Regions from separate parts of the Pseudomonas kielensis genome, predicted to be linked through region 2. Evidence: riboswitches for the same ligand, from Rfam matches in the RefSeq annotation. Region 2 holds a riboswitch; the other holds the start of a gene.

Region 1 (4,185 bases), 820 kb from region 2:
GACCAGCGCCGTGACCACGCCGACCGGAATCACCTGGCCCTTGATCAGCGTACGTGACAGCACATCGGCGGCGATCAGAAACACCGCGCCCCCCAGCGCGCTGGCCGGCAGCAGGCGGGCATGCCCCGTCCCGAGCAACAGCCGGGCGGCGTGGGGAATCACCAGGCCGACAAAACCGATGGAGCCGACAATCGAGACCATCACTGCCGTGACCAATGCGGCGCAACTGATCAACAGCAACTGCACGGGACGCACCGCAATCCCGAGGGAGGCCGCTGAGTCGGCGCCAAAGGTGAAGGCATCCAGCGCGCGGCGGTGCCACAGGCACACCGCGAGCCCGGCCAGCGCCACCGGTACGGCCAGCCACACCGATGGCCAGCGCACGCCACTGAGATTGCCCAGCAACCAGAACATGATGCCGCGCGCCTGTTCGGAGCTGGCGGACTTGGTGATCAAAAACGCCGTGAGCGCGTTGAACAGTTGTGACCCGGCGATCCCGGCGAGGATGATCTGCCCGGTTGCACCCGGTACACCGCTGGCACGGCCGAGCAACACCACCACGGCGAAGGCCACCACCGCCCCGGCAAACGCCCCGACCGACATTGAGATCGCGCCGGCGCCCAAGCCCAGCAGCGCCACCAGCACCGCGCCTGTCGAAGCCCCCGCGGAAATCCCCAACAAGTAGGGATCGGCCAATGGGTTGCGCAGCAGCGATTGCAGGATCACCCCGCACGTCGCCAGGCCCGCACCGCACGCCGCGGCCACCAGCGCACGGGTCAGGCGGTAGTTCCAGACGATGCCCTCGTCGATGGGGGCCAGGGCGTAACCGGCGGCCCAGAGTTTGTTGGCCAGGACCTGAAACACCACCGTGGGGTCGATATGGGTTTCGCCGATCGCCACGCCGGCAATCAGTGCGATCAGCAGGGTCACCAGTGCCCCGGAGGTGCGCAGTAGCATCGCCGTCATTGCGCCAGGTCGTAGCTGTTGAGGGCGGTCGCCAGGGTTTCAAGGCCCTCGAACATCCTCACACTGGCCTGCAGGGCCATGGCGTCGAGGACAATGATGCGGTTGTGTTTCACCGCGTCCATGTTGCGGGTCACCGGGTCGCTGCGCAGGAATTTCAGTTTCTTTTGATAGTCGTCGGCCGGAAAACGCCGGCGATCCATGCGCGCGATGACCAGGAAGGTCGGGTTAGCCTTGGCGATGGTTTCCCAGCCGACGCTTGGCCACTCTTCGTCGGACTCCACCACGTTGCGCACGCCCAGGGTATTGAGCATGAAGTCGGGAATGCCCTTGTGACCGGCGACATAGGGATCGATATCCAGGCTGGCACTGGAGAACCAGACCAACGCGCTGGTGTCCTTCAAGTCCTTGTTCTGCACCGTGGCCACGGACTTGGCCAGGCTGGCCTGGAGCTGCGCGTTGAGCTGCTGCGCACGCTCCTGGACATCAAAGATCTGCGCCAGTTGGGTGATGCTCTGATAGATGCTGTCGATCCGGAACGGCGCCAGGCGAGTCCCGTCGGCTCCCACCAGATTGTCCTTGGACTCGCAGTCCGAGGGCATCAGGTAGGTCGCAATCTTCAGCTCATCAAACTGCTCGCGGGTAGCCACCACCCCTTGCGGGCCAACCACCCACTCCAGCTCGACGGCGACCAGCTCCGGGCGCTTGCCAATCACCGACTCGAAACTCGGCTCGTTGTCGGCCAGGCGTTCGATCCCGGCGTTTTGCGCCTGGTACTGGGGCAACACATCGTTGAACCACAGGGAGGTGCCGACCAGTTTGTCGCCCAGCCCCAAGGCAAACAGCATTTCGGTGCCGGCCTGGCCAATCGTCACGGCCCGAGCCGGCGCGTGGGCGAAGGTCTGCGTGCTGCCACAGTTTTGCAGCGTCAGTGGGTACTGAGTCGGCGCAGCCTGGGCCACAGAACAAAGACCCAGACCCGTGGCGAGGGCGACAACGCGGGGCAGCAGCATGATGCAATCTCCATTTGAACCGTACACGGAGCGAGGGTGTCGGGCCTGGAAACACATCAACGAGCGCTGCCGAGAAACCGGGCAGGGGTCGATCACCAAAGTGACGCACGCGCAAGGATGCCCCTCCCGGACACCCCGCCGGTTAGTGATTGTTGCGTTGCCGGCAGGTCTCCTGACTGGTGCGTCATGGCGTGCTCCAGCCTTCCCGGGTCATCCCAGTGGCAGTTCAGGAGCAGGCTCGGCACCTACAGTTGCGGGGGCAGTTCCGTTTGATGCGGAGCGCGCATCACGGATTCCCTATTATTCCCATGTGGAAACCGGCGGCGGCATGGTAGTCGATTGTGGGGTTGGAGGCGAACCTATCTAAAGGATTGCGCCCGGCCGGCCACTCGAGGACTGCATGTTTGACCTGGCTAAACGCGGGTGTGGCTCAAATTCACGGGCTGACCAAGGATTAGCTGCATGCAGGTTTTCCTGCATTTTTAATCCAGGTATCAAGCTCCCTCACCATTTTGTTGACCTCACTGTCCTCTCGTTCCGAGGGGCGGACTATGGCGTTCCAGGCGATGTCGAGGCCGTCATTCAGGGCGGCCCACGCCAGCTCCCCACGCTCAAGGCTGGGGCTCACCAGATCCCGTTGCAATATGCTGATTCCGTATCCTGAGCGAACCAGTTCGACGATGGCTTCGATCAATTCCACCGTGATCATGCGGCGCGGCAGGATGCTGGCGGGAGCGAAAAACCGGTCATATTCCCAGCCACTGGCGCGATCGGTTGAGTACGTCACCAGGTTGTACGTCTTGAAGTCCTGCGCGTAGATGTTTTTCCGGCCGGCAAGAGGATGATCGGTCGCCATGATCGCAATCAGGTCGTCCCGAAAAAGCGGCAGTTTTGCTACGCCACTGGGCACCATGCCGTCATCGATGATGGACACATCAAGCCGACCTTGCATCAGGCTCGCGTAAACGTCGTTGCGGGGCACGGTCACCAGTGTGATTTCGATGTCGGGCCGAAGATGGGAGTAGTGCTTGATGAATTTTGGAATCCAGCGAAACGGGCCGTAGGAGGTGACCCCCATACGGACAAACGCGGTGACGCCACCGGCCATGGACCGAGCTTCGGACTCGGCTTCATTGAGAGTGGCGATGATGTCCTTGGCGGCTCGCTCCAGGCGCACCCCGGCGGGGCTGAGTCGCAGTTTGCCACCTGATCGTTCCGTCAGGCTCACCCCCAGGCGCCGCTCCGCTTCGCGTATGCGGTGACTGACGGCTGAAGGGGTCAGCCATAAGCGCTCGGCCACCGCGGTGACCGAGTCGACTTCTGCCAAGGTTTGCAACATCACCAGATGATCGAGCGTCAGTCTCATTGTCGTGCGACCTGAAAATAATTCACAAAATTGCGTAAAATTATGAGCGTGACTTGTTTTTGGCGGCGATGCAATCTGAATCCAGCAGAACCACCGGAGACCAACAATAATGACTACCCTGCCTTTCACACCTGCGCCAACCCTGAGCGATATCATCGATCTCGAGCGTTATCCCATTACCGATCGCACCAGCCCCGCTTATCTCGAACTGGTCAAGCACAGCCAGTCGTTGCTGGGACAAGAGGGGGTCGCGATCTTCCCGGGTTTTGTTCGTGATTCATCGGTTCTCGCGATGGCGCAACAAACACTTGCCCTGCACTCGCACATGTTTCATTTTCGGGAAAACCACACGGTTTACTTCAAACCGCAGGATGAAAGTGTTGACCCGGCGCATCCGCTACGGCGGTTGATGAACACGGCGAAAGACACCGTCGCGTATGCCGATATTCCCGGCGATCATTTGATCCGGCAGATCTACGGATCGGACGAGGTCCTTGCCTTCATCAAGGATGTCCTGGCCCTGGACACGCTCTATCGTCATGCCGACCCACTGGCCGCCCTTAACTTGCAGGGCTTCACGGCTGGACAGGAGTTGGGATGGCACTTTGACCGTTCCGACTTCAGCGTCACGCTGTCCCTTCAGGCGGCGAACGCTGGCGGGGATTTTGAGTACGTGCGCATGCTGCGCAATGAAAACGACGATTGTTATGACGCCGTCAGGGAGTTCCTCGATAACCCGAACACTCAGCAGGTCGAGGTTCTGCCTCAAGTGCCCGGCACCCTGACATTGTTCCGTGGCCGCTATTCATTGCACCGGGTCACGCCGGTGGAAGGAGACAGGCT
Region 2 (4,185 bases):
GTCGCGGGTCGGGTAGTTGGCGAGAATCAACGCCACGCGCTTTTGCCCATTGGCCACCCGCGCCAGCTCGCTCCAGCGGCGCGCCAGTTCGGCGACAAAATCCATGCGCTCCGGTTGCGCCCGGTAGCAGACTACGTCGCACTGGCTGCGCTCGCTGCGCCAGGCCAAGTCCTTGAAGCTGATGGGCCGGCTGATGATGCGCCCGTCCAGTTCCGGCAAGGCGATGTGCATCGCCAGATCCCGCGGCCCCAGGCCCTGCTCGCTGGCGCGCCAGCCGGGCTCGTTGTCCTGGGCGCAGATCGCCTGGATCACCGGGATGTTGCGGCGAAACGGCCGCAGATGCGGCGCATCCGGGCTGGATTGGGCAAAGCCGGTGGTGTTGAGAATCACTGAGGCCTGGACGTGATCCAGCCAGTCCTCGACCACCGCCAGGCAGCCGGGCTCTTTCAGGCTGGCCACGGCAATCGGCAGCGGGTTGAGCCCCGCCGCCTGCAAGCGCTGGCAGAAAATATCGATGAAGGCGGTGTTGGCCGCCTGCAAATGGGAACGGTAGAACAGCACCGCCGCCACCGGTTGCCCGGCCTGCCAGTCGGCTTGCCAGGTGGCCAGGTCGGGCTGGCTGTGCCGCGGGTGATAGATCGCGGTACGCGGCAGGGTTTGCGGTTCGGCCCACGGGTAGTCGCGGCCAAGCCAGCGACTGGCCAGGCAGCGGTACAGGTCCAGGGCATTGCGCTTGCCGCCCTGGCGCAGGAAGTGCCACAGCCGCTCCCGGTCCTGCACCGCCACCGTACTCAGGTCGCTCAGTTCCGGATCGGGGCGGTCATCGCCCGGTACCAGGATCAGTTGCACCCCGCGCCGGGACAGTTCCACCAGGCGCTCGACGCCGTAGCGCCAATAGCCGATGCCACCGTGCAGGGAAATCAGGATGACTTTGGCATGGCGCAGCACCTGGTCGACGTACAGGTCGACCGACGCGTGATTCTGCACCTGCATCGGGTTGGCCAGCCGCAGGCTGGGGTAGTCATCCGGCAGTTGCTGGGCCACTTCGGCCAGCAGCGCCAGGCTGGAATCGCCGCTGCACAGGATCACCAGGTCGGCGGGGGTTTGCCCGAGGTCGGCAATATTGTCGTCGGCAACAAAACCGCCGGGCTGGGTCCTGAGCAGGTGCATGGGTCAGACGCTGAGCGCGGCGCGCAATTGCGCTTCGAGCACAGCGGCGTCCAGCGCCTGGCCGATCAGCACCAGGCGCGTGGTGCGTGCTTCGTCCGCGCCCCACTGACGGTCGAAATGCTTGTCGAAACGCGTGCCCACGCCCTGGATCAGCAAGCGCATCGGCTTGTTCGGGATCGCGGCGAAACCCTTGACCCGCAGGATGCCGTGCTGGACCACCAGTTGGGTCAAGGCATCGAGCAGCAGGCTTTCGTCGGCTTGCGGCAGCTCGATGGAGATCGAATCGAAGGCGTCGTGATCATGGTCGTCATGGTCGTCGCCGTCGTGGTGATGGTCGTGATGGCTGTGACGGCTGTCGATGTGCTCTTCGGAACCGGCCCCCAGGCCAATCAGCACGTCGAGCGGCAAGCGCCCGCTGCTGGCTTCGATGATCTTGACCGCCGGCGGCAGCTCCTCGGCAACTTCCAGGCGGACCCGGGCCAGGTCTTCAGGGCTGATCAGGTCGGCCTTGTTGAGGATGACCAGGTCGGCGCTGGCCAGTTGGTCGGCGAACAGCTCATGCAGCGGCGATTCGTGGTCCAGGTTCGGATCGAGTTTGCGCTGGGCGTCGACCTGGTCCGGGAAGGCGGCGAAGGTGCCAGCGGCCACGGCCGGGCTGTCGACCACGGTGATCACGGCGTCGACCGTGCAGGCGCTGCGGATTTCCGGCCACTGGAAGGCCTGGACCAGCGGCTTGGGCAAGGCCAGGCCGGAGGTTTCGATGAGAATGTGGTCGAGGTCGCCGCGACGGGCCACCAGTTCACGCATCACCGGGAAGAACTCTTCCTGGACGGTGCAGCACAGGCAACCGTTGGCCAGTTCATAGACCCGGCCAGTGGCTTCTTCTTCGGTGCAACCGATGGTGCACTGCTTGAGGATGTCGCCGTCGATGCCCAGCTCGCCGAACTCGTTGACGATCACCGCAATGCGACGACCCTGGGCGTTGTCGAGCATGTGCCGCAGCAAGGTGGTTTTGCCCGAGCCGAGGAAGCCGGTAACGATGGTGACAGGGAGTTTGGCCAGTGTTTTCATCGGATGCCCTTTGGCAAGGTGGCGGGCATACGGGACGAGAAGCCGCAACGCGCTGGCGTGCGGAAAGCGTTCGCCACCGGATCACCCCGCCCGGTTGTAGTGAGAATCTGGTACGAGGCAGGTCTCCTGGCTGACGGTGGGCCGGTCTTTCGACTGGCGGCTCCTGCGCCTTCCCGCCGCTTGAGATCAAGCGTGCAGTGGCCTGGCAGAAACAGCACCGTTCACAGTTGCGGGGGCAGCCGCGGCATTGACCGCGTTCCCTTCTTAGCTTCGGCGCACGCGCCAAAGAACCTCGAACGCGCAAGGCTACGCATCGCATCGGGGCGGGTCAATGTCTAGTCGAGCCCATCGCGGGCAAGCCCGCTCCCACAGGAGTACTGGTGGGAGCGGGCTTGCCCGCGATGCAGGCGCATGGGCCCCAATTGAGAACCCATGCCAATTGACGCCCATCCCCCGGCCATGCTCTCCTACACACCTTGTTACGGGTGCCCTTCACAGGGTGAAACGGGAAACCGGTGAATCATGTGCTTTACTGCAAAGCCATGTCAGTCCGGTGCTGCCCCCGCAACGGTAAGCGAGCGAAGAGTCAGATCCACTGTGCCAGCTGTACGGCATGGGAAGGCGATTCTTGCAGGCGTGGCCATAGCCCGCCCCTCGTGAGCCCGGAGACCGGCCCGCAACACATAGCCAACAAACCCGCGGTGGGCGGGCGCTGTTCAAGTTTCTGCGTGCCCGGCTCGCGGAGGTTTGCATGCGCACGACTCACCCCTGACTGACCAGAGGCAAGCGCCATGTCGACCATCACCAGCACCCGCCACGCCACCGCCAGCACCACCACACTGGGCCAACGCCTCGTTGCCGCCATCGGCGCATCGATCCTGGGTGTGTGCCTGGTGTACTTCGCCGGGTTCTCCCATATCGAGGCCGTGCACAACGCCGCCCACGATACCCGCCACAGCGCCGCCTTCCCGTGCCACTGAGACCTGCCCAGATGATCAAGCGTATTGCACAAACCGCAGGTTTCAGTGGGCTGCTTGCCGCCCTGCTGCTGACGCTGCTGCAGAGTTTCTGGGTCTCCCCGTTGATTCTGCAGGCCGAGACTTACGAACAATCCGCACCTGCGGCGGTTGAGGTCCATGAACACGCCGCCGGTACCGCGGCCCACAGCCATGACGGCGAAGCCTGGGAACCGGAAGACGGCTGGCAGCGTGTGCTGTCGACCACGGGCGGCAACCTGGTGGTGGCCGTCGGCTTTGCCCTGATGCTGGCGGGCCTCTACACCCTGCGCGCGCCGACCCGCACGTCCCAGGGCCTGCTCTGGGGCCTGGCCGGTTATGCCACCTTCGTCCTGGCACCGACCCTCGGCCTGCCACCCGAGTTGCCGGGCACCGCCGCGGCCGACCTGGGCCAACGGCAAATGTGGTGGATCGGCACGGCAGCCTCGACCGCCGCCGGGATTGCCCTGATCGCGTTCGGCCGCAACTGGCTGCTCAAGCTGCTGGGCGTTGCCATCCTGGTGGTACCCCATGTGATCGGCGCCCCCCAACCGGCCGTGCATTCGATGCTGGCGCCGCAAGCGCTGGAAACGCAGTTCAAGATCGCGTCGCAACTGACCAACGTGGCTTTCTGGCTGGCCCTGGGCGTGCTCAGCGCCTGGTTGTTCCGCCGTAAAAGCGCGGGCCAGTTCCCGGCATGAGTGACCCCCGCGCAGCGCCGACCCTGGTGGTCGGCCTGGGCTGCCAGCGTGGCTGCCCGGCGAGCACGCTGCGCGCGTTACTCGATCAGGCCCTGCAAGCGCACCAGATCGAGCTGCACTCGATCAAGGCCCTGGCCAGCATCGACCTCAAGCGCGAGGAGCCTGGACTGCTCGAACTGGCCGCCCAACTGGCGCTGCCACTGATGTACTTCAGCAGCGAACAATTGGCCCAGTATCAAGCCCGCCTC

The links. Region 2 has a riboswitch for cobalamin ahead of Q1W70_RS26705 (CbtB domain-containing protein). Riboswitches for the same ligand answer to the same signal wherever they lie in the genome.
Region 1: it holds a riboswitch for cobalamin, as region 2 does, so the genes downstream of both, Q1W70_RS23070 (ABC transporter substrate-binding protein) here and Q1W70_RS26705 (CbtB domain-containing protein) in region 2, are expected to answer to the same signal.

The regions. Positions count from the first base shown of each region.
Region 1 is NZ_CP130043.1:4,950,337-4,954,521, forward strand. It holds gene Q1W70_RS23065 (FecCD family ABC transporter permease) at 1-966, opposite strand, end outside; gene Q1W70_RS23070 (ABC transporter substrate-binding protein) at 963-1,976, opposite strand; cobalamin riboswitch at 2,122-2,313, opposite strand; gene Q1W70_RS23075 (LysR family transcriptional regulator) at 2,431-3,342, opposite strand; gene Q1W70_RS23080 (HalD/BesD family halogenase) at 3,452-4,185, shown strand, end outside.
Region 2 is NZ_CP130043.1:5,765,867-5,770,051, forward strand. It holds partial or broken gene cobN (cobaltochelatase subunit CobN) at 1-1,170, opposite strand, end outside; gene cobW (cobalamin biosynthesis protein CobW) at 1,174-2,241, opposite strand; cobalamin riboswitch at 2,341-2,551, opposite strand; cobalamin riboswitch at 2,708-2,933, shown strand; gene Q1W70_RS26705 (CbtB domain-containing protein) at 3,033-3,221, shown strand; gene Q1W70_RS26710 (CbtA family protein) at 3,233-3,937, shown strand; gene Q1W70_RS26715 (cobalamin biosynthesis protein) at 3,934-4,185, shown strand, end outside.